One region of the Streptomyces sp. SLBN-31 genome, then DNA from elsewhere that is predicted to be linked to it. Evidence: riboswitches for the same ligand, from Rfam matches in the RefSeq annotation. Region 1 holds a riboswitch; each other region holds the start of a gene.

Evidence for each region. Region 1 has a riboswitch for cyclic di-AMP ahead of FBY22_RS39895 (M23 family metallopeptidase). Riboswitches for the same ligand answer to the same signal wherever they lie in the genome.
Region 2: linked by a shared signal. The riboswitch ahead of FBY22_RS45380 (C40 family peptidase) and the one ahead of FBY22_RS39895 (M23 family metallopeptidase) in region 1 are both predicted to bind cyclic di-AMP.
Region 3: linked by a shared signal. The riboswitch ahead of FBY22_RS01120 (NlpC/P60 family protein) and the one ahead of FBY22_RS39895 (M23 family metallopeptidase) in region 1 are both predicted to bind cyclic di-AMP.
Region 4: linked by a shared signal. The riboswitch ahead of FBY22_RS00120 (transglycosylase SLT domain-containing protein) and the one ahead of FBY22_RS39895 (M23 family metallopeptidase) in region 1 are both predicted to bind cyclic di-AMP.

What each region holds. Positions count from the first base shown of each region.
Region 1 covers NZ_VFNC01000003.1:514,137-521,665, forward strand. The annotation lists gene FBY22_RS39890 (aldo/keto reductase) at 1-833, opposite strand, end outside; gene FBY22_RS39895 (M23 family metallopeptidase) at 932-1,951, opposite strand; cyclic di-AMP (ydaO/yuaA leader) riboswitch at 1,963-2,120, opposite strand; tRNA gene FBY22_RS39900 (tRNA-Met) at 2,604-2,677, opposite strand; gene FBY22_RS39905 (dihydrofolate reductase family protein) at 2,755-3,888, opposite strand; gene FBY22_RS39910 (MarR family winged helix-turn-helix transcriptional regulator) at 4,003-4,533, shown strand; gene ribA (GTP cyclohydrolase II) at 4,681-5,322, shown strand; gene FBY22_RS39920 (sensor domain-containing protein) at 5,309-5,815, opposite strand; gene FBY22_RS39925 (N-acetylmuramoyl-L-alanine amidase) at 6,081-7,529, shown strand, end outside.
Region 2 covers NZ_VFNC01000002.1:1,264,083-1,271,611, reverse strand. The annotation lists gene FBY22_RS25790 (MFS transporter) at 1-969, shown strand, start outside; gene FBY22_RS25785 (VOC family protein) at 1,001-1,741, shown strand; gene FBY22_RS25780 (NAD(P)-dependent oxidoreductase) at 1,839-2,780, shown strand; gene FBY22_RS25775 (RNA polymerase sigma-70 factor) at 2,777-3,712, shown strand; gene FBY22_RS25770 (VOC family protein) at 3,720-4,145, opposite strand; gene FBY22_RS45380 (C40 family peptidase) at 4,343-6,241, opposite strand; cyclic di-AMP (ydaO/yuaA leader) riboswitch at 6,250-6,424, opposite strand; gene FBY22_RS25755 (DUF5997 family protein) at 6,629-7,036, opposite strand; gene FBY22_RS25750 (LysR family substrate-binding domain-containing protein) at 7,095-7,529, shown strand, end outside.
Region 3 covers NZ_VFNC01000001.1:224,598-232,126, forward strand. The annotation lists gene FBY22_RS01105 (response regulator transcription factor) at 1-164, shown strand, start outside; gene FBY22_RS01110 (C40 family peptidase) at 168-1,241, opposite strand; gene FBY22_RS01115 (hypothetical protein) at 1,651-2,004, shown strand; gene FBY22_RS01120 (NlpC/P60 family protein) at 2,063-3,229, opposite strand; cyclic di-AMP (ydaO/yuaA leader) riboswitch at 3,238-3,408, opposite strand; gene pcrA (DNA helicase PcrA) at 3,651-6,134, shown strand; gene FBY22_RS01130 (M23 family metallopeptidase) at 6,193-7,529, opposite strand, start outside.
Region 4 covers NZ_VFNC01000001.1:21,649-29,177, reverse strand. The annotation lists gene FBY22_RS00125 (polyprenyl synthetase family protein) at 1-824, opposite strand, end outside; cyclic di-AMP (ydaO/yuaA leader) riboswitch at 1,445-1,623, shown strand; gene FBY22_RS00120 (transglycosylase SLT domain-containing protein) at 1,629-2,111, shown strand; gene FBY22_RS00115 (HAD family hydrolase) at 2,140-2,952, opposite strand; gene FBY22_RS00110 (FAD-dependent oxidoreductase) at 3,129-4,331, opposite strand; gene FBY22_RS00105 (ATP-grasp domain-containing protein) at 4,397-5,644, opposite strand; gene fahA (fumarylacetoacetase) at 5,885-7,105, shown strand; gene FBY22_RS00095 (M56 family metallopeptidase) at 7,321-7,529, shown strand, end outside.

The DNA.
Region 1 (7,529 bases):
GCCACCGTCGGTTGGGCCGCGAGCCAGGCCAGGGCGACCGTGGCGACGGGTGCGCCGTGCGCCTCGGCGACCTCGTCCAGGGCCGCCAGCACCTTCCGGCCGCGCTCGGTCCGCAGGTGCTTTCCGGCGCCCGCGGCCCGCGCGCCCTCGACCGTCGTACCGGGCCGGTACTTGCCGGTGAGGAAGCCGGAGGCCAGGGCGTAGTACGGGACGGTGGCCAGGCCCTGGCGGGAGGCGAGGTCCCGCAGGGGACCCTCGTAGGTGTCGCGGGAGACCAGGTTGTAGTGCGGCTGGAGGGCGACGTACTTGGCCAGGCCCTCTCGGTCGGAGAACTCCAGGGACTCGGCGAGGCGCTCGGCGGAGATGTTGGACGCGGCGATCGCCCGCACCTTGCCCGCCCGCACCAGCTCGTCCAGCGCGCCGATGATCTCCTCGACGGGCGTCTCCGTCTTGTCGAAGTGGGTGTAGTAGAGGTCGATGCGGTCGGTGCCGAGGCGGCGCAGCGAGGCCTCCGCGGCGGCCTTGATGTTGGCGGCCGACAGGCCCGGGAACTCGGGGTGCTGGCTGACCTTCGTCGCGACCACGACGTCGTCGCGGTTGCCGCGCGCCGCCATCCACCTGCCGATGATCGTCTCGGACTCGCCGCCGCTGTTGCCCTCGACCCAGGCGGAGTAGGAGTCGGCGGTGTCGACGAAGTTGCCGCCCACCGCCGTGTAGGCGTCCAGGACGGCGAAGGAGGTGGCCTCGTCGGCCGTCCAGCCGAAGACGTTGCCGCCGAGGGAGAGCGGGAAGACCTCGAGGCCGGAGTTGCCGAGCTTGCGAAGAGAAGTCATGTCCTACGTCAACGAAGACCCCGCAGAGCGGTCTTCCGGAACGGCCGCAAACTTCCCGTAAACAATCGGAGGCAGCCGTTCCGGGGACGTGCGGACCGTCAGGGGTTGAGGCCCTTGCCGCGCAGCCACGTCATCGGGTCGATCCCGGTGGCCTGGCCGTCCGGGTGGACCTCGAGGTGCAGGTGCGGGCCGGTCACGTTGCCGGTGGCGCCGACGCGGCCGATGACGTCACCGGTGGCGACCTTCTGGCCGACCTTGACGCTGATCGACGACTGGTGGCAGAACCACAGCTCGGTGCCGTCGTCGAGGGTGAGGATCGTGCGGTAGCCGTACGATCCGGCCCAGCCGGCCTCGGTGATGGTGCCGCTGTGGATGGCCTTGATGAGCGTGCCCGTGGGGGCGGCGAAGTCGAGACCCGTGTGGTAGCCGGAGGACCACATGGAGCCGGCCTGGCCGAAGGTGCCGGTGATCGTGTACGACCCGACCGGCAGTTTGAACTGCTTGGCCAGCTCGGCCAGCCGCGCCTGCTCTTCCTTCTTCTTGGCCTCGGCCTCGGCCTTCTGCTTGGCGTCGGCGGCCTTGGCGGCGGCGTCCTGCTCCGCCTTGGCCGCGGCGGCGTCGACCTGCTTGGCGAAGGACGCCTCGGTGACCGCCTGGGCCTTGCTGTCGACCTGGACCTGCTGTGCCTCGGCCTGGGCCATGATCCGGTCGCGCAGCGCCTCGCCCGCGTCCCTGGCGCCCTGCGCGGTGTCCTCGGTGGTCACGCCGACGCTGCTGAGCGCCGTGGCGGAACCCTTCGGGGCCTCGTCATCGCCGAACACATGGCTCACGGAGGCCAGGTCGGGCATCGAGATGGAGACCGGGGGCTTGCCGGTGTTGGCGCTGGCCATGCCGCCCGCACCGACGGCGGCTATGACGCCGACGCCGAGAACCGTGGAGCTGCGGGCCAGCCCGCCGCCGCGCTGCTTGGCCACGCGGTGCTTGCCCCGTACCGGGCGTACGGACTCCGCGGTGGGATTCCACTCCTCCCACTGGCCCTCGTCGGTGCGGGGGGCGAAGCCGAAGGGCTCGGTGCTCGGCACGAACGGCGCTGCCGGGGCAGGCGGGTTGGACGCCACGTGGGCGTGCTCCTTTCCTTCCTTCTCGCCTACCGGGTTAGCTGACGGGTTCGGAGCAGGAAGGTCTCCTACGCGCGTATACCGGCCGTGGGTCCACGGTGGCATCCGCGCGATTCACCCCAGGGTGGTGGTTCCCCGGTTCCCTTGCGGGATTCGGCGCGTGAGCACGGAGCCGCCTCTTGTGACGGCTGGGACGACCGCGCTGCGTTATCGTACGTTAATAGACCCGGGGTGTGGATTCCAAGCAGTTCGGCTTGATCATTAACGTTTCCGGGCTGGACGTACAGGTCCATGACCGGCGAAAAACGGGCGAGTTGACCCCTTCTCAGGATCTTCACGACCACTGACGGTCCGTCAGTTGTTATGCGGAGGGCGGCCATCCCATCACCTGGCGTGACGTCGTACGGCGAGCATCGCCATGTCGTCCGTCGCGCCGTCCCCGGTGTGCCGGTGCACCTCCCGGGCGAGGGTGGCGATCAGCCCGGCGGGATCGGCGAAGAGACGGCCCTCCAGACTCGCCGCGGATCCACTGGCGAGGATCGTGCCCCCGCGCGAGTAGAGCGGGGCGGGGACGGCGGGCGAGCCGTGAGGGCGATGGGGGGAAACACCGAGGGCCGGAACCCGTTTCCGGATTCCGGCCCTCGGCCTTCAGTAGCGGGGACAGGATTTGAACCTGCGACCTCTGGGTTATGAGCCCAGCGAGCTACCGAGCTGCTCCACCCCGCGTCGTTGTGACTCCAGTGTACGCCATCCGCGGGACGCCCAGCACCAGGGTTTCGATCCGGCCCCTTCGCCTGGGGTTCTCAGCCGCCCAGCAGATGGGTGTTCGGCGCCTTGGCCGCTGCCTCGTGCTCCTCCAGCAGGACGACGTCCACCCCGGCCGCCGCCAGCAGTCCGTTCCCGTCGGCCTCCTCGACGAAGGTGTCCGGCTCGCGCCAGGCGGTCACCACCCGCCGTACCCCGGCCTCCAGGATCAGCCGGGAACACGGCTTCGGCCGGGACGCGCGCCGCGCGCAGGGCTCCAGGCTGCTGTAGACGGTCGCGTCCGCCAGCCGCGGATCGGCCGGATCGATCTTCGCGAGCGCCGCCTCCTCGGCGTGCACCGTGGGGTCGCCGGCCTCGCGCGAATGGCCGCGGGCGAGTTCCGTGCCGTCGGCGGAGACGACGAGCGCCCCGACGCTGAAGGCCGTCCGTGAGGGCGGGCACTGGGCCGCCAGCGCGCAGGCCAGCCGCAGCCAGTGGTGGTCGGCGGCGGACGGGACCGGGCCCGTGCCGGGTGCGGTGGGCTCGTAGCGCATCAGCACCACGTCCTCGATACGGCGGCTCTCCACCAGTCTGAGCCGGCCGCCCTGGTAGCCGCCCGGCCCGAAGAGCCGGGGCGCCTTCTCGTCGCCGACGAACACCGGGGCCAGCACCAGCTGCAGCTCGTCCGCGAGCCCCTGGAGCAGCAGCTGCGTGTGGATGGTGCCGCCGCCCTCGACCATCAGGCGCTCGACGCCTCGTACGTCGTGCAGGTGCTCCAGGAGGCGGCGCCAGTCGAGGCCGGGGCCCAGGGGGACGACGACGTCGGCGAGGCCGAGGGCGACGGCCCGGTGTGCGCCCTCGTCGGTCGTGTAGAGCACCTTCTCGCCGCCGGTGTGCCAGAACTTCGCCGTCGGGTCGAGGTCACCGGAGCCGCTGACGGTGACCTTGAGGGGGTACTCCGGCTTCCCCTCGGCCGTGCGGGCGGCGCGCCGCTCGGGTGAGTTGACCAGCAGGCGCGGGTTGTCGGCGCGGATCGTGCCGGCGCCGACCAGGATGGCGTCCACGGACGCCCGTACCTCGTCCACCCGGTCGAAGTCTGCCGGGGACGAGAGCAGCAGCCGCTCGGGGCCGGTGTCGTCGAGGTAGCCGTCGAGGGAGACGGCGGCGGACAGCAGGACGTGGGGGTACGGCATCGGGCGTGCTCGCTCTCGGAGGCCGGGGATGCTGGGTAAGGGGGCGCTTGGCAAAGAGGATGCTTGGCAAAGGGGACTCTTGGTTAAAGTTTGAAACAAACCTACACTGGTCGTATGACGACTCGCTGGCTCACCGGCAAGGAGCAGCGCGCCTGGCGCGCGTACATCGCGGCGACGCACCTCCTGGAGGACGCGATCGACCGCCAGCTCCAGCAGGACGCCGGCATGCCCCATCTCTACTACTCCATCCTGGCCAACCTCTCCGAGGCGCCGGAACGCAAGCTGCGGATGACCGATCTCGCCGAGAAGTCGAAGATCACGCGCAGCAGGCTGACATACGCCGTGACGCGACTGGAGAAGGACGGGCTGATCCGGCGCGAGGACTGCCAGTGGGACAAGCGGAGCAGCTTCGCGGCCCTCACCGACGAGGGGATGGCGGTTCTGGAGCGCACGGCGCCGGGGCATGTGGAGACCGTACGGGCGGCGGTGTTCGACCATCTCTCCGAGGAGCAGGTGGAGCGGCTGGAGGAGATCAGCTCCGCGATCGTGCGCGCGCTGGAGGGCGCGGAGACGCCGCGGCCGACCTCCGACGAGGTGCCGTGGCGGCGGCGGTCGTCGCCGTGCTCGGGCTCGGGCTCGTCGTGAGGACACTCTCGTGAACTTCCCCGCGTGAGCCGGGTCGCAAATCTGTTGCTTCAAATTTAAAGCACGGGTAGGGTTCCAGCCGTGGATCTGCTTCAAATCTGAAGCAGCACTCCGCACGGTCCTGCACCCGGACACAGGAGAACCCCCATGCCCGACTTCCCCGCCGCCACGCCGCGCTCCCGCGTCCGGGTACCGCTGCGCTTCGACGACGGCTACAGCGTCGACGCCGAACTCGTCACCTTCCACGGCCTGGTCGACGGCCAGGAACACGTCGCCGTCGTCCTCGGCGACCCCGTCCCCGGCACCGTCCCGCTGGTCCGCCTGCACTCCGAGTGCCTGACCGGCGACGTCTTCGGCTCCGCCCGCTGCGACTGCGGTCCGCAGCTGCGGGAGGCGGTGGAGCGCATCGCGGCCCGTGGCGGCGTCCTGCTCTACCTCCGCCAGGAGGGCCGTGGCATCGGCCTCTACAACAAGCTCGACGCGTACGCCCTGCAGGACCAGGGCCTCGACACCTACGAGGCGAACGCCGCCCTGGGCCTGCCCGAGGACGCCCGCGACTACACGGCCGCCGCCCAGATGCTGCGCTCGCTCGGCGTCACCGAACTGGACCTGCTGTCCAACAACCCCGACAAGGCAGGGCAGTTGCGCGACCTGGGCATCACGGTCCACGACCGGGTCCCGACCGGCGTCTTCACCACCGCCCACAACGTCCGCTACCTGCGCGCGAAGGTCCTCCAGACCCAGCACACGCTCCCCCTGGGCGAACTGACGGAACTCAGCGCGGGCTGAGGACGCGCCGGCCGTCCAGGGCCGTAACCGGGCGTCGTATGCCCAGCAGGCCCGAGCCGCGGGTTTCGCCGGCGCCGCCCCGGCCCTCGTCGGCGACCCGCGCCCGCAGCCCCGCTTCAGCCGGACGAGCCGGACCGTGACGCGGGCCGAGCCGCCGCGCTTCGCCGTGTTGGTGGGGGCCCCGGCGACCACGAAGTAGGCGGTACCCCGACGGCGGCCGGGGCCCGCGGCCCGTCCTGCGCCCGCCCCTCCACCTCCACCTACCGGCCAGGGCGCCGTAGAAGCAGTCGGCGACCGTCCAGCGCAGGTCGGTGGAGGTGCCGGGTTCGCGGAGTGCCGTGCGGATGCGCTCGCGCAGCTTCCCGGTGAGCGGCCGGTACGCCGTCGGGCTCCTCTGCCCGGTCCAGCCGGCCGTCATGGCCCGCTTGGCGTCGGCGATCCGCCGCCGGAGCAGCACGGTCCCGGGCAGCAGCCAGGCGCCGCCCCCGGCGATCGTGCCGACGAACCGTCCACGCCCGAACCATCGCGGCCGGTCAGCCGCCGACCGCGGGTTTCACCAACCTTCTTCCACGCCCGCATTGGGACTTCTCGCGCCCAAATTCCCAGCCGATTGCGGGAGTTGACATACTCTCCTCCCGGAGAAGGGCCGTCCGCCGCCGGCCCGTGGGCCCACCGGCCGGCCGGGTCGGCGAATCGACGCCCCGTCACGTGCGCGTTCTCCGCAGCCATCCGAGTCGACACAGGTCCGGGATCCCTTGATGACCACACACAGTGACAGACGCGGGCACGCGTCCCGCCTCCACCGTCCGGCCCTGCTCGCCGCTGTCGCCGCACTGGCCGCCGCGGGCGCGACGACCGTGCCGGTGACGGCGGCGGCAGCCGACGCCTCCGGCCGCCCGGCACCCTCGCTGGAGCGGGCCTTCACCGCCGCCGCCGACGCGTACCACGTGCCGCGCCAGGTGCTGCTGGCCGTGTCGTACCAGGAGTCCGCCTGGGACACCCGCCCCGGGCAGCACAGCACGGACGGCGGCTACGGCCCGATGCACCTGACGGACGTCACCCCCGCCATGCTGGCCGCGGGCCCCGCGGGAGCCGCCGGACGCGGCGATCTGGCGTACATGGCCGCCGACCCCGCACTGCACACGCTTCGGGCCGCCGCGAAACTGACGGGCCTGTCCGCCGAGAGCCTGCGCACCGACCCGGCCGCCAACATCCGCGGCGGCGCGGCCCTGCTCGCCGACTACCAGAGGAAGACGACCGGCAGCGCGTCCACCGACCCCGGCAACTGGTACGGGGCCGTGGCCCGTTACAGCCAGTCCTCGCAGCGCCAGGGCGCCGCGGCCTTCGCCGACCGCGTCTTCGCCTCCATACGAAAGGGCGCCGCCCGCACCACCTCCGACGGCCGGCGCATGAGCCTGGCGGCCGACAGCGGTGTCCGCCCCGCGACCGGCCAACTGGCCGCCCTGCACCTGAAGTCGGCGGCCGTCACGGACGTCGAGTGCCCGCCCACCCTGGACTGCGCCTTCGTCCCGGCGGCGGCCTCCAACGGCCAGGTCTCGAACCGCCCCGCGAACGGCATCAGGATCGACACCATCGTCATCCACGACACCGAGAGCTCCTACGACGCCGCCATCAGGACCGCCCAGGCGGCGGGCGGCGCCGCCGCGCACTACGTGATGCGCTCCGCCGACGGCGCGGTGACGCAGATGGTGCCCACGAAGGACCTCGCCTTCCACGCGGGCAACTACACGACCAACATGCACTCGATCGGCATCGAGCACGAGGGCTACGCCGCGCACGGCGCGACCTGGTACACCGAGGCCCAGTACGAGGCCACGGCCGAACTGGTCGAGTACCTCGCCGCCCGGTACGACATCCCGCTGGACCGCGAGCACGTCATCGGCCACGACAACGTCGCCGGGCCGAAGTCGTCCCTCGTCTCCGGCATGCACTGGGACCCGGGCCCGTCCTGGGACTGGAACCACTTCATGAACCTGCTCGGCGTCCACACCCGCGCGCACGGCGTCGGCCCGGTCGGCTCGGTGGTCACCATCGCGCCCCGGTTCGAGGACAACCTGCAGACCGTCCAGATCTGCCCCGCCGACGACCCGACCGGCGCCACCACCGCCTGCACGGAGACCCCGCAGCCGTCGAACTTCGTCTACCTGCGCACCGCGCCCGACGACTCGGCGCCCCTCTTCGGCGAC
Region 2 (7,529 bases), on a different contig from region 1:
GCCGCACCCCGCTGGATCAGGGAGTCCGAACGCCACCCCGGCCACTTCGACATCGCCGGCGCGCTGACCTCCACGCTCGGCATGGTGCTGCTGGTGTACGGCTTCATCAGGGCCGCGCAGGAGGGCTGGCGGGACGCGTTCACGCTGGCCTCGTTCGGTGCCGCCGTCGTCGTCCTGGCGGCGTTCGTCCTGATCGAGCGGCGCTCCGACCAGCCGATCACCCCGCTGCACATGTTCGCCGACCGCAACCGCGCCGGCACCTACGGCATCATGCTGAGCCTCGCGGCCGCGATCTTCGGCATGTTCTTCTTCCTGACGCTCTTCGTCCAGGACGTGCTGGGCTTCAGCCCGTTGCAGGCCGGGCTCGCCTTCCTGCCGGTCAGCGCGGTGATCGCGGTCGGCGCGGCGCTCGCCTCCCGGTTCCTGCCGAGGTTCGGCCCCAAGCCGTTCATGGTGGTGGGGGCCGTGCTCGCGGCAGCGGGGCTGGCCTGGCTGACCCTGACCGACGTCGACTCGACGTACGCCGGCAGCATCCTCGGCCCGATCTGTGTCTTCGGTCTGGGCATGGGCATGGAGTTCGTCTCGCTCACCCTCATGGCGCTCTCCGACGTCTCCGTCCGGGAGACCGGTGCGGCCTCAGGGCTCCTCAACGCCACCCAGCAGGTGGGCGGTTCGCTCGGCCTGTCCATCCTGGTCACCATGTTCGGCACGGCCAGCACCAACGAGGCCCACAAGCAGGTCGCCGGCTTCCTGGCGCAGGCCACCCCCGCCGAGCGCCTCCGTTTCCGGAACACCGGCAAACTCCCGCCCCCCTGGTCCGACGAGGTCCTCACGGCCGGCATCTCCGCCGCCTTCGTCACGGCGGCGATCTTCACCGTCGTCGCCGCCCTGGTCGCCGTCCTCGCCATCCAGGTCCGCCCGTCCGACCTGGAACGCCTCAAGGGCGGCATGGGCCCCGGAGCGGTCTGAGCCCACGTGGCCGGTGCATAGGATCACCGGCATGGCAGTGCAACCCGTTCAGGTGAACATCAAGGCTCTCGACCCCGTGGCCGTGGGCCGGTTCTGGGCGCAGGCGCTCGGCTGGAGCGCGTACCACCCCGGTGTGACCACCTACGTCGGCCCCGCCGGAGGGCTGATCTGGCCCGACCCCGTCTACGTGGGCATCGACGCGGTTCCCGTCCCCTACCCCGGGACGACGGCGAAGAACCGTGTGCACCTCGATCTCGCCACCACCTCCGAGGCCCACCGGGCGGAGCTGGTCGAGCGCGTGAAGGCCCTGGGGGCGACGCCCGTCGACGTGGGCCAGGGCAGGGTGCCGTGGACGGTCCTCGCGGACGTCGAGGGCAACGAGTTCTGTGTGCTGGAGCCCCGGGACGTCTACCGGGACACCGGCCCGATCGCCGCGATCGTGGTCGACTGCGCCGACCCCCGGGCCATGGCCCGGTTCTGGGGCGAGGCGCTGGACTGGACCCTGCACGAGGTGGCCGACGACCGCGCGGTCTGGCGCTCCGCCGAGGGCACCGGCCCGTATCTCGAATTCCTGCGCACCCCGGACGCGAAGACCGTGCCGGACCGCGTCCATCTCGACCTGCTGCCCCGCCCCGGTGACGACAAGGAGGCCGAGGTGGGCCGGCTGCGGGCCCTCGGAGCCACCGACCTCGACCTCGGCCAGGGCGACGTCCCCTGGACCTGCCTGGCCGATCCGGAGGACCACGAGTTCTGCGTGCTGGCCCCGTCCTGACGCACGCCACCCGTACTCGCGCCGATCTCCCTCCCATGTCACAGACGCGGGTGTCTGTCTCGTCCTGACGGTGAGAACTGATTCGGGGACCGGGAAGGTGATCATCGTGCGGGTGTTCGTGGCAGGCGGATCCGGGGTGCTCGGGCGGCGGCTGGTGCCGCAGCTCGTGGCCAGGGGACATCAGGTGACGGCCACGACGACCGGCGCGGCCAAGCTGGGGCTGCTGCAGCGGCTGGGCGCGCAGGGTGTCGTGATGGACGGGCTCGACGCGGCCTCGGTCGGCGAGGCGGTCGCCCAGGCGCGGCCGGACGTGATCGTGCACCAGATGACCGCGATCTCCGTGGCGCACGCGGGCAAGCCGGATCTGAAGCACCCCGACCGCTGGTTCGCCAAGACCAACCGGCTGCGCACCGAGGGCACGGACCACCTGCTGGCCGCGGCCCAGGCGACCGGCGTCCCGCACGTCGTCGCGCAGGGCTACGCGAGCTGGAACGGCATCCGGCGTGACGGCTGGGTGAAGACCGAGGAGGACCCGCTGGACCTGCTGGAGGGCACCGCCGCCCAGACCGGCATGGAGGCGATGCGGCACGCCGAGGAGGCGGTCCTCGCGTACGGCGGCGCGGTGCTGCGCTACGGCGCCTTCTACGGGCCCGGTGCCATCGACGACCAGGTCGTGCTGGTGCGCAAGCGGCAGTATCCGCTGGTCGGCGATGCCGCGGGACACAGCTCCTGGATCCACCTCGACGACGCCGCGAGCGCCACGGTGCTGGCCGTGGAGCAGAAGGCGGCCGGCGTGTTCAACATCGTCGACGACGAGCCGGCCCCGGCGAACGACTGGCTGCCCCACCTCGCCGAGTGCGCCGGAGCCAAGCCGCCGCGCCGGGTGCCCGTGTGGCTGGCCCGGCTGCTGGCCGGCGACCAGGCGGTGATCATGATGACGCAGGGGCGCGGCTTCTCCAACTCCAAGGCCAAACGGGAGCTGGGCTGGCAGCTGCGCCACCCGTCCTGGCGCCAGGGCTTCAAGGAGGAGCTGGTGTGACCCGCACCGAGGAGTTCGAGGAGCTGCGGCCGCTGCTGTTCTCGATCGCCTACCGCATGCTCGGCAGCGTGAGCGAGGCGGAGGACGCGCTCCAGGAGGCCTGGCTGCGCTGGCAGGCCGCCCCGACCCGGCCCACCTCCATCAAGGCCTACCTCTCGGCCGTGGTCACCCGGATCTGCGTCGACGTCCTGCGTTCGGCCCGGGTACGGCGGGAGGAGTACGCCGGCGCCTGGTTCCCCGAGCCGCTGCTCGCCGACCCCTACGAGGACCCGGAGCGCTCCGCCGAACTGTCCGACTCGCTGTCCATGGCCGCCCTGTTGCTGCTGGAACGGCTGACGCCGCTGGAGCGGGCCGTCTTCGTGCTGCGGGAGGTCTTCGGGTTCGGCTTCCCGGACATCGCCTCGGCCGTGGGCCGCTCCCAGGCGGCGTGCCGCCAGCTCGCCGTACGGGCCCGTCGGCACATGGACGCCGGACTGCCCCGGTTCGAGGCCGGCCGCAAGGAGCGCGAGGAGCTCGCCGGGCGGTTCTTCGACGCCTTCCGCGAGGGCGACGTCGACGCGCTGCGCGAACTCCTCGCCGCCGACGTGCACATGGCGGGCGACGGCGGCGGCAAGGCGCCGCAGCTGGCCAACGCGGTCATCGGCGCCGAGCACGTGGCCCGCGTCCTCGCCGAGTTCGCGCCGCAGATCGGCAGCGTCGGTGTGGTACTGGAGCGGCGGCAGGTCAACGGCCGGCCGGGCGCGCTCTTCCGGGACCGGGACGGCAGGGTGGTCAGCGTCATGGCGCTCGACGTCCTCGACGGACGGGTCCGGACGATCCGCTCGGTGATCAACCCCGACAAGCTGGGGCACCTGGGAACGGTCGCGGACGCGTGGGCGCTCAGGCGGGAGGCGGAGCGGGCGCGCCGGCTCGCGACCGGCCGGGCCGGCTGAGCGCGGGTCAGCCGACCGACGTCCCGCCCCACTCCTCCGGAGCGACGTCCGCGAGCGTCTGCGAGAACGTCCACTGGTGACCGGCGGGATCCTCGGCCGTGTACTGGCGCTCGCCGTACTCGAAGTCGGTCGGCTCCATGAGGATGCGCGCGCCGTGCTCCCGGGCCCGCTCGCAGTGGCCCCGGGCGTCGGCCACACGGACGGTGACCGAGTGGGTGACCTCGCCGGGGCGGGGCGGCCGACGGTCCTTGCGGACGTCGCCGACGATCACCGCCCCGTCGCCGTAGGCGAGTTGGGCACGGTGGTCCTCGCCGATGCGTACCCGCTCGACGAAGCCGAAGGCCGCGCCCAGCCAGTCGACCGCCGCGCGCACGTCCGGGTAGATCAGGACGGGGATGACCGTCGCGGCGGGGATGGAACGGTTCGGCTTCATGACGGGCTCCGGAGGTCTGACGGCACCCCTACCGCCGTGCGGACGGTGCGGGCACCGGGCCGAGACGCCGGGCACGCAGGACCGTGCTGACTCGGTCGCGTGTGCCCAGTTTGCGGTAGGTCTTCTCGATGCGCTTGCGGACCGTACGTCAGGGACGCGAGCCGGCGGCCCGCCCCCGGCTCACCGGTGTCGTCGCGTCAGGCCGGTCGCACCGCGATACGGATCGCCGCCTCCCCGGCGTTGTGGATCGACTCCTCGCGGATGACGGAGCCCGGACCGGGGGCGTGGATCATCAGACCGTTGCCCGTGTAGAGACCCACATGGCTGAAGTTGTCGTGGAAGAAGATCAGGTCACCGGGGCGGCTCTCGGCGAGGGGGATCACCGTGCCGGCGCTCGACTGCTCGTGCGTGCTGCGAGGCAGCGCGACACCGGCGGCCTTCCAGGCGGCCTGGGTGAGCCCCGCGTTGTCGTACGACTCCGGGCCGACGGCACCCCACAGGCACGGCCTGCCGATCTGCGCGCGGGCGAACTCCACGGCGCGGTCGGCCTTCGTGCCGGTGGACGTCTCGACGGCCGGTACGCCCGTCTCCAGGACGGTCGGTTGCGGTGCCCGCCAGTCCTCGACCACCGGCACGCCGGTGTCCAGAACCGACGGCTCCCGCAGCCGCCGAGCCTCGTCGGCCCTCCGCCGAGCCTGCTCCTGCGCAACCGGATCCCGCCAGTCCGCCTGCGGCGCCGCCGCAGCGATGATCTGCTGTGCGCCGGTGTCCCAGCCGGGCTGTGCCGGAGCGGCCGGCGTCATCGTCTGGGCGACGAGTTGCTGTGCGCCCGTGTCCCAGCCCGGCTGTGCCGGGGCTGCTGCAGCGCTCGTGCCCGCGGTGGCCGTCTGCTGGGCGGGCATCGCCCAGCTCGGCTGGGCCGGCGCGGAGGGGGACATCGTCTGGGCGATGAGTTGCTGTGCGCCGGTGTCCCAGCCGGGTTGCGCGGGGGCGGACGGGGTCATCGTCTGGGCGATGAGTTGCTGTGCGCCGGTGTCCCAGCCGGGTTGCGCGGGGGCGGACGGGGTCATGGTCTGCGCGATGAGTTGCTGTGCGCCGGTGTCCCAGCCGGGTTGCGCGGGGGCGGACGGGGTCATCGTCTGGGCGACGAGTTGCTGTGCGCCCGTGTCCCAACCCGGCTGTGCCGGAGCGGCCGCGGTGCTCGTGCCTGTGGTGGCGGGCTGCTGGGGTTGGGGCGTCCAGTCGGGCTGGGCCGGTGCGGAGTCGTTCATCGTGCGTGCCGTGTCCGCCTGCTGGACCTGGGCCGCCCAGCTGGGCTGCGCGGGCGTGGCCTCGATCACCGCGGGGGCGGCGCCCTGCGGGGCCGCCTGCCAGGTGCTCCGGTCCGGCTGCGGGGCGACGGCGGGACGCGGGGCGGAGGTCTGTCGGGCCACGTGCCGGTACAGCAGGTCGCTGGCCGCAGCGACCTTGCGCTGGCTCTCCTGCTTTGACCTGCGCAGCGAGGTCTGCCTCGACTCCGCCGGAGCCGGGGCGGCCGCTTCCTGGCGGGGCTGGGGCACCGCGGGGAGCGCCGCCGTCGGGCCGGCGGGCAGTTCGGCCACCGGGCGCCGCGGCCCGGCGGCGGGCAGCTCGGGTACGGCCCGGGCGGGGGCCTGCAGCTCACGAGGCGCACGAGCCTCCACCGGACGCGCGGGCCGGCCGGCGGCGGGCCGCCTGGCCGGGGTGCGGTCGGACGGGAGGATCGCCGGGACGGTCGGCCCGATGGACGCCCGTGCCATGTCGAACCACTGCCGGGTGACGTTGTCCAGGTCGGGGTCCGAGCCCCTGCGCGGCTGACCGCCACGCTCGCCGGTGCCGCGCGCGTTCTGCACGCGGGTCAGGTTGATCTGCCCGGTGTCGTCCTCGGCACGGTCGTACAGGCTGCTCACGCGCTGCTGGACGTCTTCCCGGCTGGGTGCTTCGTCGCCCGGCTGGGGCGAGGCGTCGGCCGTCTGCGAGAACAGGGCCACCGAGGTGAGGGCGGCCGTCGCGAGGGCGGAGTTGCGCACACCGGGGAGGCCGAAGCCTCCGGCACGCGACGATCGTTCCGGCGCCATGGGGGCCGTACTCCTTCCGTACTCCGCCTACCGAGTTAGCTGTCGGGTTCGGGCGGTCAATTCCGGAAGGCATGCCCTACGGCCCTTGCCCCGAAGCGCAGTTGGGCCGATTCACCCCATGAATCGGTTGGGTCCCCGGTTCCGGCCGCCACGAGGGCGCACCGGATTCGGCGGAGGCCGCTCTTCCCGGCGGGGTTCGCCGGAGTGACACGAGCGGCCTGAGGCCAAGCTAGCCAACTTGTGCGGCTCGTGTGAAGGTTGACGGCCGGAATGTCCGATACGCTTTTGTGACCTTCGTCGTGACACACCGTCAGATACCTCGACGATGGACGGAGGGCGCGCATCCGGTGACGGAAAGTCACCGAACGCTCCTCCGTCCGCAGGGCGTCAGGAACGCGGAGCCTGATCCTCGCCCGCCGCCCGCTCGGCGTCGCGCTTCTTGATCCGCGCGCCCTCCTTGCGGACCTCCGACTGCGTCGCGCGCTCCTTGACCAGCCACTCGGGCTGCTCCTGCTTCAGGGCCTCGATCTCCTCGGTGGTGAGGGCCTCGGTGACCCCGCCGCGCGCGAGACCCGAGATGGAGACGCCCAGCTTCGCCGCGACCACCGGACGGGGGTGCGGGCCGTTGGCCCGCAGCTCGCGCAGCCACTCGGGCGGATTCGCCTGGAGCTCGTCGAGCTGGGCGCGCGAGACGACACCCTCACGGAACTCTGCGGGGGTGGCCTCGAGGTACACACCCAGCTTCTTCGCAGCGGTGGCGGGCTTCATCGTCTGGGCGGTCTGGTGCGAACTCATGAGGTCCAGGGTATCGAGCGCGTACGACGCCTCCGACCACGGCCGGTAACCTGGCGGGGTGACAGGCACGGAGGCATCCCAGACGTTCCGGCTCGCGTACGTCCCGGGGACGACGCCCGCCAAGTGGGTGCGGATCTGGAACGAGCGCCTGCCCGGCATCCCGCTGGCCCTCCGGCCCGTGGCGGCCGCCGAGGCCCCGGACGTGCTGCGGGCCGGCGAGGCCGACGCGGGGCTGGTGCGGCTCCCGGTGGACCGGACGCACTTCAGCGCCATCCCCCTCTACACCGAGACGACCGTGGCCGTCGTGCCCAAGGACCACGTGATCACGGCCGCGGAGGAGATCACCCTCGCCGACCTGGCCGACGAGGTGGTCTTCCACCCCCTCGACGACGTCCTCGACTGGGACGCCCCGCCCGGCGAGCCCGCCTTCGAGCGCCCGGCGACGACCGAGGACGCCGTGGAGCTGGTCGCGGCGGGGGTCGGCCTGCTGGTG
Region 3 (7,529 bases), on a different contig from region 1:
TGCTGCGCCTGATCGCCCGCGGGTACGCGTACAAGGAGATCGCCAAGCAGCTGTTCATCTCGGTGAAGACGGTCGAGTCCCATGTCTCGGCGGTCCTGCGGAAGCTGCAGCTGTCGAACCGGCACGAGCTGACGCGGTGGGCGACGGCCCGGCGCCTGGTCTGACGCTCACACCACCCGCGTCGCCCCCGCGAAGGGCATCTCGTCGATCGGCGCGATCCGCACCGGAGCCGAGGGGTTCGGGGCATGGATCATCTGCCCGTTGCCGATGTAGATGCCGACGTGGCTGATGCCCGAGTAGAAGAACACCAGGTCGCCCGGGAGCAGTTCGGACCGCGAGACCCGGCGGCCGGCGTCGATCTGGGCGTATGTCGTGCGGGGCAGGGAGACGCCCGCGGAGCGGTACGCGGACAGGACGAGGCCCGAGCAGTCGAAGGCGTCCGGGCCGGTGGCGCCCCACACGTAGGGGCTGCCGAGCTTGGAGTAGGCGTACTGGACGGCGGCCGCGGCACGGGAGTCGGGTGCCTGGGCCGTGGCCGGGGCGGGAACCTGGAGCCCGACGCGTCCGTCCGTGCCCGACCGGGACGCGCGGCCCGTACCGCCGCCGTCCAGCCCGAGCCGTGCGCGCTCCTCGGGCGACAGGCCGGACAGCAGCCGTCGTGCCGCGTCCAGCTTGCCGGTGATCGTCTTCTTCTGTCGCGCCAGTTCGGCCTGCCGTGCCTTCAGTGAGGTCAGCTCGGTGCGTGCGGTCCCGCGCAACTGCTGGATCTCCCGCAGCTGTTCGCGTACGCCCGCGACGGCCGCCGCCTGCCGGGTGCCGACCCGGTCGACGAACTCGGCGCCGTCCAGGTACCGGTCGGGATCGCTGGAGAGGACGAGCTGCACCGCGGGGTCCAGCCCGCCGCCCCGGTACTGCGCCGCCGCCACCGAACCCAGCGCTTCCCGCGCCGAGTTGAGCCTTTCCGTCTTGCGTGCCGCCTCGTCCCGCAGGGTCGACAGGCGGTCCTCGGCGGTCTGCGCCTTCTCCTTCGCGCCGTCGTACTTCTGGGTGGCGGTCTCGGCCTCCTGGTAGAGCCGGTCCACCTTCGCCTTGACCTGTGCCGGAGTCAGCCGCGGCTCGGCGTGCCCGGTCCCGTCGAAGGCCGTCGCGGTCGCGGCGCCCGCCAGGGCGATCGTGAAGGCCGTACGGGCGGTGCTGCCGCCCAGTGATGATCGCCGACCGGGCTTGCGATGCGCTGCCACCTGGGCTGCACGTCCTCTCGTACGACGACCCCGTCCGGGGCGGCTTACGCGTCCGGCGGCGGCCCGCACAGGGGGAGCGGGCCGCCGCCGGACCTTCTCGGCGGTGGTGGCCGACTGCCGCCCCTGGCCCGGGCGGCGGTGGGGAGCCGGTCACCTGGGGAAGGACGCTAAACCTGGCGGTGTCGGTCCGGTAACGCATTGTGCGGAAGTGCCTTGAGTGGGGCGGCCGGTGACCGTGTACGACCGTGATCCAGGCCATGCCTCGTCGGGTTCACGCGGTGCGCTGACCGAAGTGACGGTTTTCGGGTGTCCCCGGGTGGCGGGGTGCTATGGCGCATATATGCGGCCGGCGAAGTGGGGGAGGGCCGGTGTCGGGTGCCCCGGGCGCCCCTGTCTAAGCTCCGGCCTCATGGACGTACTCATCCATCTCTTCGTCGGCCTGCACATCGTCGGCATCGCCGCGCTGCTCGGCGGCTTCCTCACCCAAATGAAGGCGATGGGGCAGGGCACGGCCCGCTTCGTCCCCGGCATGCTGCACGGGGCGCTGACCATGCTGCTCACCGGCGCGATCCTGGTCGGCCTCAACCAGGCCGACGACCACCACGTCAACAACGTCAAGATCGGCCTGAAGCTGGCCCTGCTGATCGTGATCCTCGGCCTGGTCTACGTGAAGCGGGACGAGGAGAAGGTGGACAAGAGCATGTTCGCCCTGGTGGGCGCGCTCACCACGGCGAACATCTTCATCGCGGTGCTGTGGACCTGACGTAGGCGCGTGGGGGTGCGGGGGGCGCACGGCGAAGGCCGCGCGCCCCATTGGTGCGTCAGGCCGGTCGGACCACGCTGTGGATGATGGACTCGCCGCCGTAGTAGATCGACTCCTCGCGGACGTACGCGCCCGGCTTCGGGGCGTGGATCATCATGCCGTTGCCGATGTAGATGCCGACGTGGCTGATGTCGTCGTAGAAGAAGATCAGGTCGCCGGGCTGGGCGTCGGTGAGGGAGACGGTGGTGCCGGCGTTCACCTGGTCGTAGGTGGTGCGGGGAAGCGTGACGCCGGCGGCCTTCCAGGCGGCCTGGGTGAGGCCGGAGCAGTCGTAGGAGTCGGGTCCTGTGGCGCCCCAGACGTACGGCTTGCCGATCTGCGCGCGGGCGAACGCGATCGCCTTCGCGGCCTTGGTGGCGTACGAGGTGTCAGAGGTGCCGGTGCCGGTTCCAGTACTGGTGCCGGTGCTGGAACCGGACGTGGAGCCGCTGTCCTGGGCCGCGGCCTCGGCCTGCGCGGCCGCCTGCTGCTTGGCCAGCTCCGCGGCCTTGCGGGCGGCCTCCTCCTGCTTCTGCTTCTCGATCTCCGCGAGCCGCGCCTTCTCCTCGGCCGTCAGCTTCGACAGCAGTTCGCGCGCGGAGCTGAGCTTGCGCTGCACCGTGGACTTGGCGGTCTGCAGGTCGCTCTGCGTCCGGGTGAGCGTCTCCAGGCTCCGGGAGGCCTCCTCGCGCTTCTTCATCGTCGCCGACTGCTCGGCGAAGTAGTCGTCGACCGCGGTCTTCTGACGTGAGGTCAGCCGGCCCATCAGCTGGGTCTGGTCGAAGTAGTCCTGCGGGGAGTCGGCGAGCAGGAAGGTCGCGGTGTCGGGTGCGGCGGCCCCGGTGCGGTACTGGGCGGCCGCGAACGAACCGAGCTCCTCGCGCTCCTGGTTGAGCTTCTGGGCGCGCTGGGCGACGTCGTCGAGGAGGGTGTCCACCTGCTTGCGCTGCTTGGTGGTCTTCTCCTTGGCCGCGTTGTACTTCTCGGTGGCCGACTCGGCCTGGCGGTAGAGGTCGTCGACCTTCTTCTCGACCTCCTCGATGCTGGGCCGGCCGTCGGTGGAGGGTGCTGCGTTGGCCGTCTGGGACAGCAGTGCCACGGAGGTGAGGGTGGCCGTGGCGAGAGCGGGGGTGCGTATGCCTGCTACGCGCGTTCCCGCGGGGCGCGACTTGCGGTGCGACGCCAAGGGAGGCGACTCCTTCCATGTTCCGCCTACCGAGTTAGCTGTCGGGTTCGGGCGGGTGGTTCGGAAGGGTTGCCCTACGGTCCGCTCCCCGTGAGGGGTCGGGCCGATTCACCCCGAGGTCGGTTGGGTCCCCGGCTCCGGACGGCGCGGCGGCGCCCCGGACTCGGCGGAGGCCACGCGGCCCGGCGACGTTCGCCGGTGGGGGTCGTATGGCCTTGCGGAACGGTAGCCAACTCGTGTGGCCCATGTGAAGGACGATGTTCGATATGCCCGATACATTTTCGTGACCTTTGGTCAACCTTCCGCCGCTGGTCACAGATCGTGACGGAAGGGTGTGGCAGCGTGCGCGGCGGTATCGGATCCGGCGATGTTCTCAGGGCGGCGGCGGGCTGTCAGTGGGGCCCCCTAGACTCGGAGAGCGATGAGCAGCCTCTTTGACGACAGCTTCCTGGCGGACCTCCAGGCCCCCCGCGGCCACGAGGAGCCCCCGCCGCCGCCCGAGGACGATCACGTACCGGAGCCGGTTCCGGACGATCTGTTCGGCGGGAAGTTCGACGTGCCGCCGGACCGGGACCCCTACTACCGCGACGGCGCCCCGCGCCCGGCGATCGACCCGGCCGCGCTCCTCGACGGGCTGAACGAGAACCAGCGCGCGGCCGTCGTGCACGCCGGCACCCCCCTGCTCATCGTCGCCGGCGCCGGCTCCGGCAAGACCCGTGTGCTCACCCACCGCATCGCCCACCTCCTGGGCTCGCGGAGCGTGCACCCCGGCCAGATCCTCGCGATCACCTTCACCAACAAGGCCGCCGGTGAGATGAAGGAGCGTGTCGAGCAGCTCGTCGGCCCGCGCGCGAACGCGATGTGGGTGATGACCTTCCACAGCGCGTGCGTGCGCATCCTGCGCCGCGAGAGCAAGAAGCTCGGCTTCACCTCCTCGTTCTCGATCTACGACGCCGCCGACTCCAAGCGCCTGATGGCCCTGGTCTGCCGGGACCTGGAGCTCGACCCCAAGCGCTATCCCCCGAAGTCCTTCAGCGCCAAGATCAGCAACCTGAAGAACGAGCTGATCGACGAGGAGGACTTCGCCGCCCAGGCCACCGACGGCTTCGAGAAGACCCTCGCCCAGGCCTACGCCATGTACCAGTCGCGGCTGCGCGAGGCGAACGCCCTCGACTTCGACGACCTGATCATGACGACGGTCAACCTGCTGCGTGCCTTCCCGGACGTCGCCGAGCACTACCGCCGCCGCTTCCGGCACGTCCTGGTCGACGAGTACCAGGACACCAACCACGCGCAGTACGCGCTGGTGCGCGAGCTCGTGGGCACCGGCGCCCACGACGAGGACGTCCCGCCGAGCGAGCACGACGTCCCGCCCGCCGAACTGTGCGTCGTCGGTGACGCCGATCAGTCGATCTACGCCTTCCGCGGCGCGACGATCCGCAACATCCTCCAGTTCGAGGAGGACTACCCGGACGCGACCACGATCCTGCTGGAGCAGAACTACCGCTCCACCCAGACGATCCTCTCCGCGGCCAACGCCGTCATCGAGCGCAACGAATCCCGCCGCCCGAAGAACCTGTGGACCAACGCCGGCGCGGGCGCCCGCATCACCGGCTACGTCGCCGACACCGAGCACGACGAGGCGCAGTTCGTCGCCGACGAGATAGACCGTCTCACCGACGCGGGCGACGCGAAGGCCGGCGACGTCGCCGTCTTCTACCGCACCAACGCCCAGTCCCGTGTCTTCGAAGAGGTCTTCATCCGCGTCGGCCTGCCCTACAAGGTCGTCGGCGGCGTCCGCTTCTACGAGCGCAAGGAGGTCCGGGACGTCCTGGCCTACCTGCGCGTCCTCGCCAACCCCGAGGACTCGGTGCCGCTGCGCCGCATCCTCAACGTCCCCAAGCGCGGCATCGGTGAGCGCGCCGAGGCGATGATCGACGCTCTCTCCCAGCGCGAGAAGATCAGCTTCCCGCAGGCGCTGCGCCGCGTCGACGAGGCGTACGGCATGGCCGCACGGTCCACCAACGCGGTCAAGAAGTTCAACACGCTGATGGAGGACCTCCGTACGATCGTCGACTCCGGCGCGGGCCCCGCGACCGTCCTGGAGGCGGTGCTCGAACGGACCGGCTATCTCGCCGAGTTGCAGGCCTCGACCGATCCGCAGGACGAGACCCGGATCGAGAACCTCCAGGAACTCGCCGCCGTCGCCCTGGAGTTCGAGCAGGAGACCGCGGAGGGCGAGGCCTCCGGCGGACTCGCCGACTTCCTGGAGCGGGTGGCCCTGGTCGCCGACTCGGACCAGATCCCGGACGAGGACGAGGACGGCTCCGGAGTCATCACGCTGATGACCCTGCACACAGCCAAGGGCCTGGAGTTCCCGGTGGTCTTCCTCACCGGCATGGAGGACGGCGTCTTCCCGCACATGCGCGCCCTCGGCCAGGCCAAGGAGCTGGAGGAGGAGCGGCGGCTGGCGTACGTCGGCATCACGCGCGCGCGTGAGCGGCTGTACCTGACCCGCTCGTCCCTGCGCAGCGCCTGGGGCCAGCCGTCGTACAACCCGCCCTCCCGCTTCCTGGAGGAGATCCCGGCCCACCACGTCGACTGGAAGCGCACCGGCGCCACGGCCCCGGTGTCCTCCGGCCCCGCGTCCGGAGTGGCCGCCTCCCTGTCGTCCTCCCGCTCGCGCTCCTCGGCGTCGGGCGCGTCGGGCTTCGCCACGCGCCGCACGTCCGAGAAGCCGGTGGTCTCCCTGGCCGTCGGCGACCGGGTCACCCACGACCAGTTCGGGCTCGGCACGGTCGTCGCGGTCAAGGGCACCGGCGGGAACGCGGAGGCGACGATCGACTTCGGCGACGCCAAGCCCAAGCGGCTGCTGCTGCGGTACGCGCCGGTCGAGAAGCTCTGACGCGAAACGGCCCCCGCTGCTTCTCAGGAGCGGGGGCTCGTACGGCGGTCGGGTACGCCTACGTCGGGTTGAGACCGTGGCTGCGCAGCCACGGCAGCGGGTCTATGGCCGAACCGCCCGCCGGGTGCACCTCGAAGTGCAGGTGCGGGCCGGTCGAGTTGCCCGAGTTGCCGGAGTACGCGATCGGCTGGCCGGCCTTGACCGTCGTACCGGAGGCGACGCGGTAGGTGGAGAGGTGGCAGTACCACGTCTCCGTGCCGTCCTTCGCGGTCACGATCATCATGTTGCCGTAGGCGCTGTTCCACTGCGTGCGGACGGTGCCGTCGGTCGCGGCCATCACCGTCGTGCCGTAGGAGACGGGGAAGTCGATGCCGGTGTGCACGGACATCCAGTTGATGCCCGCCTGGCCGAAGTAGGCGCTCAGCCCCCGCTGGGCGACCGGGAGGGCGTACTTGGGGCGCAGCCGCTCCTTGCGGGCCGCCTCCGCGGCCGCCTTCTTCTTCTCGGCCTCCTGCTGCGCCTTGAGGTCGATGCGTTCCTGGGTCCGGCTCGCCCGGTCGGCGAAGTCGTCGGCGCCCGCGGACAGGCTCTCGAGCTGGGAGTCCAGCTTGTTGTTGGCGGCGGCCGGTTTCACCGGCTGCGCGGCCGAGGCGGTCGCCGAGCCGTCGTCGGAGGAGAAGGTGCCGACGGAGGCCGCCGCGATGCCCGCGACCCCCATCACACAGGCCGAGGGGACGGCGATGGTCAGCAGCGCCGAGCGCTTGGGGGGTGTACGGCGGCGGGAGCGGGAGGCGTTCCGCGAGGCCGCGCGCGACGCCGGAGCGGGCGTCGTCTCCTCCTGGTCGTCCAGCAGTGGCGTTACGGCGGGCAGCTCACCCGTGGCGGTCGACTCGCCGTCTTCGTGCGGCTGTTCCTCGTAGCCGTCCTGGGGGTGTTCCTCGTACCCGCCGTGCTCGACCTGCTCGAAGACCGCGGTGGCCTGCTGCCCGGAGGGTTCGCCTGCCGCGGGTGTCTCTCCGTCGGAGTTCCACTGCGTGGCGTCGTACGCCCCGGTGTCGAAGGCCTGAGTGCCCCACTCCCAGTGCTGGGTCTGGTCGTTGGAGGCGGCAGCCTGGTCGGGCTGCAGCCAGGCGCTCGCGTCCCAGTGGCCGGAGGTGTCGTTCCCGGTGGCCTGCGGCGGGATGGCGGAGAGCTGCTGGTACTCGCCGGTCCAGGCGGTCGTCTCGTAGACGCCGGTGTCGTAGGCGGCGTGGTGCTGGGCCGCGTACGCGTCGTAGTGCGGGGTCCGGTGATCGCCGGTGGACCAGTGGGCCGTGTCGTACGAGCCGGTGGCGTCGCCGGGGAGGTTGCCGAAGAGGGGGTCCGCGGCGAAGGTCGTCGTCGCGTGCGCGCCGG
Region 4 (7,529 bases), on a different contig from region 1:
AGGTCGGAGTCCAGCAGCTCGCACAGCGCGAGGTCCTCGGCCAGCCCGAGCCGCTTCGCCCGCTCGCGCAGCCGCAGCACAGGCAGCGTCGGGATGCCCTCCCGCAGGTCCGTGCCGGGGGTCTTGCCCGACTCGTGCGAGTCGGAGGCGATGTCCAGGACGTCGTCGGCGAGCTGGAAGGCGACGCCCAGCCGCTCCCCGTACTGGGTCAGCACGTCGACGACCGTCTCGTCGGCACCCGACATCATCGCGCCGAACCGGCACGACACGGCCACCAGCGACCCCGTCTTGCCGCTGAGCACGTCCAGGTAGTGCTCGACCGGGTCCCGGCCGTCCTGCGGCCCCGCCGTCTCCAGGATCTGCCCGGTGACCAGCCGCTCGAACGCCTCGGCCTGCACCCGCACCGCCTCCGGACCGAGGTCGGCCAGGATGTGGGAGGCGCGCGCGAACAGGAAGTCGCCGGTCAGGACCGCCACCGAGTTGCCCCAGCGGGTGTTCGCGCTGTCGACCCCGCGGCGCACGGCCGCCTCGTCCATGACGTCGTCGTGGTAGAGGGTCGCGAGGTGGGTCAGCTCCACCACCACGGCCGACGGCACCACGCCGGGCGCGTACGGGTCGCCGAACTGGGCGGCGAGCATCACCAGCAGGGGACGGAAGCGCTTTCCACCAGCCCTCACCAGGTGCTGGGCGGCCTCCGTGATGAAGGGGACCTCACTCTTGGTGGCTTCGAGCAGGCCCTCCTCGACGGCCACCAATCCGGCCTGGACATCGGCTTCCAGAGCCTGGTCCCGCACGCTCAGCCCGAACGGCCCGACGACGGTCACGAGGGGTCTCCTGTCTGCTGGTGTCTACTGGCTGGTTACGCGGTTTGTCGATAGGTCGCTGCCATCACTCAAGTCAGCGTATCCGGTCGCCTTTCGATCACCCATGCCGCCCGCCCGTCCAGCAGGGGCGGTATGGGATCACGCCCGGTATGTTTCTGATCACCTCATAACAATGCATTTTTCCTGACTTGCCCCGCGAGTGCACTGCCCTTCCGGCACGCCCGGCCGGACGGCATGGACATGGCGGCCACCCGGGGCCGGTGCGCGACCCGCGCGACACACGCACCGGAGCCATCCGGAGCGAGAGGGAACCCGGAGCGAGCAGCTTCCCATCAGCCGCCCATTGACTATGAGTTGGGCTCATTGCCCGATTTGACGCGCTTGTCGACACCCGTGACTTGGCTCACGCGACGCCAAGATCCACATTCCGGGCGAATTCGGCCGATCCGCCTTCCCGGAAAAGCCAGTTGAAGCTTGGCAAGCGCAAAGGATCAAGCACCCCAAAGCCCCCACACCGAGGTCAAGCGGCCCGATGTGTGACTCCGCCACTTGTTCCGGACATGTGCTCTCGCATACGTTCCCGCCGTGCCGGGCGGACGCCTAATCCTGCCGCCGCCCGTTCTCCACCATCGACCAACTCACACGCACGGCAGGAGCGGGGGAACCAGGTAAGCCGCCGGACGGGCGTCCAAGGACGCCCTCACCGGCTTGGGGTGAAGTCGTGCCGCCGTAGGGCGGCGCGGCCGGGCAACTCCCGCCCGAACCCGACAGCTCACCTCGCAGGCGACGGAGAGGAAACCCGCCATGCCCGCAACCGCTCGCCACCGCCTCACCAAGCGCTCCCGCCTGGTCCGCAAGCTCGCCGTCGTCGGAACGGGCGCCGCCGTGCTCGCCCTTCCGGTCATCGGCGCGACCAGCGCCTCCGCGGCGACCGACAGCGTCGTCACCGCGTCCTCGCTCGGCTACAGCAACAACCTCGACGGCTGGATCCGGGCGTCCCTGCAGGTCATGGCCCAGCACGGCATCCCCGGCACCTACGACGGCATCTACCGCAACGTCATCCGCGAGTCCTCGGGCAACCCCTACGCCATCAACAACTGGGACTCCAACGCCCTGGCCGGCACCCCCTCCAAGGGCCTGCTGCAGGTGATCGACCCGACGTTCGCCGCCTACCACGTCGCGGGCACGTCGTACGACCCCTACGACCCGGTCGCCAACATCACCGCCGCCTGCAACTACGCGTACCAGCGCTACGGCTCCATCGACAACGTCTACGGCGCCTACTAGGCCGGCACAGCCGAAGGTCCGTCAGGGCCTAGGCCTGCGCGAACAACCGCTCGAGGACGACGGCGATGCCGTCGTCCTCGTTCGACAGGGTGACCTCGTCGGCCACCGCCTTCAGTTCGGGATGGGCGTTGGCCATGGCGATGCCCCGGGCGGCCCAGTCGAACATCGGGATGTCGTTGGGCATGTCCCCGAACGCGAGGGTCTGCCGCGGTCCCAGGCCGAGGTGTTCGGCGGCCAGCGCCAGGCCCGTCGCCTTGGTGATGCCGCATGGCTGGAGTTCGACGGTCCCGGGCCCCGACATGGTGACGGTGGCCAGGGAACCGACCACCGACCGCGCCGTCGCCGCCAACTCGTCGTCGGACAGGTCGGGATGGCGCAGCAGCACCTTGCTGATCGGCTCGCACCACAGGTCGTCGCGCCGGCCGACGCGTACGGCGGGCAGGGTCGGGTGCGGCATCAGGTACCCGGGCTCGATGAGCGTGAGCCCGTCGACGCCGTCCTGGTCGACGGCCGCGTACACCTCGCCCACCTCGGCCTCGATCTTGCCGAGGGCCGTCTCGGCCAGCTCCCGGTCCAGCGTGACGGACCACAGCAGACGGTCCGCGCCGACGTCGTACACCTGCGCGCCCTGCCCGCACACCGCGAGCCCCGTGCTGCCCAGGTCGTCCAGGAGCGGCCGCACCCTGGGGGCGGGGCGGCCGGTCACCACGAGGTGCCGGGCGCCGGACTCCGCCACGCGCGCGAGGGCGGCGAGAGACCGGTCGGAGAGCGTGTCGTCGCCTCGCAGAAGGGTGCCGTCCAGGTCGGTGGCGATGAGTGCATATGCGGTGGGTGCGGCCATGATCAGAGAATACGGACAGGACGCACCGCCGACTCATCTCGAACCGGACGACCGCCCCGTTCACCGGCGTCACACCGTCAACTCCCGTACCGGCCCCGGATTTTGATCACCTCCCGTGACCGTGGGCCATGGGGCCCGGCCAGCGCCGGACCCCTTCGACCGTGTCCGTCACGCTCTCAACCGTGCGCCGCCGCAAGGTGCTTGGCGAGCCGCGGCGAGGCGAACTCCGTACCGCACACGAACCGCATCACCGGCCCGTACGAGGCCGCGGCCGGCAGGCCGGTGAAGTACAGGCCCGGTACCGAGGACACGTATCCGGCGCCCAGCCTGGGCGCGCCGCGGCTGACGGCGAGACGGGTGCGCAGTTCGTGGCCGAGGAAGTCCATGGCCGCGATGTCCACCCGGTAGCCGGTCGCCGCGATGACGTGGTCGGCGGCCAGCGTGTCCGTCCGGCCGTCGAGCGTGCGGACCGTCAGCACCGGGCCGCCACCGTCCGCCTCCGTGCGCACGATCTGCTCGACCTCGCTGACCTGCACCTTGCCCTCGAAGCGGTCGCGCAGCCACCAGGCTCCGAGCGGGCCGAGGACGCTGCGGACCAGGTAGTGGCGGGTCCGGGCGGGCAGATAGCGGTAGGGCTGCGGGTAGTAGCTGAACGCCCACAGGGACCAGGCGCGGCCGAAGGGCGACTCGGGGCGCAGCCTCGGCTGCTTCCAGGGCGGTGCGCCGAAGTCGACCTTGCCGCGCCCGCGGGAGACCACCCGTACCTGCGCGCCCGCCTCGGCCGCCAGCGCCGCCGTCTCCAGCGCGGACTGGCCCGCGCCGACGACGATCAGGTCCTTGCCGGAGTAGCGCGTGAGGTCGTGGTGCTGTGAACTGTGGGAGACCGGGCCGGTGGGGGCCGGGCCGTCCGCGGCGGCCGTGGCGAGTTCCGCAGGCAGGTAGGACAGGCCGGACAGCCCGGTCGCCACGACGACCGCGCGGGCGGTGAACAACTCGCCCGAGTCCAGCTTCAGTTCGAAGCCGCCTCCGTCGCGCCGGTCCACCGAGACCACCCGCACCCGCTCCAGCTCGGGCACCAGCTTCTGCTGGAACCACTCGCCGTAGGCGATGAAGGTCTCGACGGGGATGATGTCCTCGTCCGTCACCAGCCGCCTGATGCCGGCGGCCTCGCAGTAGTCGGCAAGGGTGTGGCCCTGCTGCGGGGCGTCGAAGCTGGAGGCGGCCGGCGTCGACTTCAGGAGCATTCCGGCGGGCATGTGGTCGCGCCAGCTGACCATGGGCTCGCCGAACACGCGCACCGGGATGCCCCGGGCGCGCAGATGGGCGGCGGTCGACAGGCCGAAGGGCCCGGCGCCGATGACTGCAACCGGTTGAGTCACGAAGTCCCTCCCCAGGACGTTCACTTTCGTCACTTCGTGTCCGGTTCGGACAGCCGGCGCGCTGGCTAGCTGCTCGAACTGGTGGTGCCGCCGCGGCGGTTGGTCCGCCACAGCTGATACAGGTGCTTCGCGCCCGGCCGCACGAAGCGCGCGAGCATCGTGAGGAACGGCAGCGGGTCGTCACCCGCGAGCCAGGCCAGCTCCGTCCCGCTCGCGCGCGCCGGTGCGTGCGGCGTCGTGTAGCCGCTGCGGCGGTAGGCGAGCAGGGCGGGCAGGTCGATGTTCTCCACGATGTACCGGTGGCCGGCCCGCTGTTCCCCCTCCGGGACGGGGCGTCCGGTCAGATCGAGGTGCATGGCGCGTACGACGTCCACCGCCGACTCGTTCTCGAAGAGCCGGAACTGGGCGCCCATGCGGGGGTTGAAGTCGAGGAGCTTGTACTGTCCGTCGCGCCGGTCGAAGCGCAGGTCGAGGTCGATGACGCCGCTGAAGCCGATCTCTTTGATGAAACGCGCGGCGATGTCGGCGAGTTCCGGGTTGTCGACGACGTACGCGTTCGCCGTCATGCCCGCGTGCGGGGGCCAGGAGCGGACCTTCACACCCGTGAACATGGCGAGCGGTGTGGAGTTCCGGTCGAAGTAGGCGTGCACGATCCAGTCCTCGGCGTCCTCCCTGGGCAGGTACTCCTGCAGGATCACGCCGGGGCGCTGGCCCCAGTCGCGGGCCAGGCGCAGCAGGCCCTCCCGGGTGGCGATCCTCGTCGTGCCGTTGACCGCCGGCCGGGTGCGCCGCAGGAACGCCTCGCGGTTCTTGGCCACCACCGGGAAGCGGGCCTTCTCGGCGAAGGCGACGATGTCGTCGTAGGACTGCGGGAACGCGGTCGTCGGGCTCGCGATGCCGTGTTCCACGCACAGTTCGTGCAGGCCCTGTTTGCTGGCGAGACGGCGTGGCAGGGCCGGGTCCACGCGCGGGAAGAGGAAGCGGCCCGCGAGCACGTCCTGGTGTTCCGCGATCAGGACGGCGGCCTCCTCGTCGGTGGGGAGGAGGACGGCGGGGCGGCCGATGCGGCGCCCGATCCGCAGCAGGCCTTCGACCAGGTGGGCGGGGTCCTCCGTGCCGGTGGTCGGCCAGACGAAGGACTTCTTCAGATAGCGTGAGGAGGCGGCGGGCGTGTAGGGGTCCTCGGTGATCGCGTACATGGGCACGCCGAGGCGCCCCAGGCTGCGGATCGCGCCCACTCCGCCGTGGTGCAGCGGGTAGTCGCCGAACTTGACGATCAGGCCCGGCACGGCGCGGTCGGCCTCGAAAGGCACACTGCTCGTGCTCCTGGCCACGGGTCCCCCCACGTGTCCCCCCTACGGACCGGACCCACCCCGTCCGTGTCCCCCAAAGGACGCTAAGCCGGAATTGGGGGCTCCGACAAGGCCAATTCGGACATTGCAAACTCTTTAGACACTGCCCAGGGCGGGCGACTCGGCCGTAACGTGTGGCGCGACCGCACGTCGGTGTGCGGTTCTTGGCTCGTGACACAGGTGAGAGTGAGGCAGCACCCCATGCCCCCCTTCGATGTCCCCGAGGGCGACCCCTTCGGCCCGCACAACCTCCCCTACGGCGTGTTCTCGCTCGCGGCCGACGGCGAGCGGACCGTCGGCGTCCGGCTCGGCGACCATGTCCTGGACGCGGGCGCGGCCGCCCGGGCGCTCGGCTCGCCGTACGCGCCCCTGCTCGCGCAACCGACCCTGAACGCGCTCCTGTCCGCCGGGCGCACCACCTGGTCGGACGTACGCCGTGCGCTGACGGCGTGGGTGACGGTGCACCGGGAGACGATCGCCGAGCACTTCCACCCGCTGTCGTCGGTGACGCTCCACCTCCCCTTCGAGGTCGCGGACTACGTCGACTTCTACTCCTCGGAGCACCACGCGCGGAACGTCGGCCAGATCTTCCGCCCGGACGCGGCGGACTCACTGACGCCGAACTGGAAGCACCTGCCGATCGGGTACCACGGACGGTCGGGGACGGTGGTCGTCTCGGGCACCGATGTCGTGCGGCCCTCCGGCCAGCGGAAGGCTCCGGGGGACGCCGAGCCGGTCTTCGGGCCGTCGGTCCGCCTCGACATCGAGGCGGAGGTGGGCTTCGTGGTGGGCGTGCCCTCCGCCATGGGAACGTCCGTTGGACTCACGGAGTTCCCCGAGCACGTCTTCGGGCTGTGCCTGCTCAACGACTGGTCGGCGCGGGACATCCAGGCCTGGGAGTACGTCCCCCTCGGCCCGTTCCTCGGCAAGTCGTTCGCCACGTCGGTGTCGGCGTGGGTCACGCCCCTTGACGCGCTCGACCACGCGCGCGTGGCACCGCCGGAGCGCACGCACGCGCTGCTGCCGTACCTCGACGACACCGGCTCCTCCGGTACGGCGGTGGAGCCCAGCGGATACGACCTGCGGATCTCCGTCGCCGTCAACGGGCACGTCGTCTCCGAGCCGCCCTTCTCCACCATGTACTGGACGGCCGCCCAGCAGCTGGCCCAGATGACGGTCAACGGCGCCTCGCTGCGCACCGGCGACCTGTACGGCTCGGGCACGGTCAGCGGCCCGGAGGCCGGGCAGCGCGGGTCCCTGCTGGAACTGACCTGGAACGGACGGGACCCGCTGGAACTTCCGGAGGGCAAGCGGACGTTCCTGGAGGACGGGGACGTGGTGACGCTCTCGGCGTGGGCGCCGGGGCCGAGCGGGGTCCGGGTGGGGCTCGGCGAGGTCTCTGGGCGGATCGTCGCGGGGTGAGCGGGAGTTGAGGGCAGGGAGCCGGCCGGCGGTCGTTGCCGCGTGACCGGGGATGCACGTGACGTAGTGGGTCTTCCGCGTCTCCTGACTCCCGCCCCCTTCGCCGTCATACTGGCGGCGGGCGACTCGTGCGCCGGGCCCACCGGACAGACGGGCCCTGCGCCGGCCGCCCCGCCCTCGCCCCTTTCCTTCGATCAGGAACCGGAGCCCGCGGCATGACCTACTGCCTGCTCCTGCTGACCGTCGTCGCCCTGACGGCCGCCGTGCCGGTGCCGCGCGCCCTGGTGCGGGCGGCCTGGCCCGAGCGGGAGCCCGTCGTCGCCCTGTGGGTGTGGCAGTGCCTGGTCGCCACGGTCCTGCTGTGCTGCCTGACGGCGCTGACGCTGGGCGCGGCCGCCGTCTTCGGCACGGTGCGCGCCCAGCT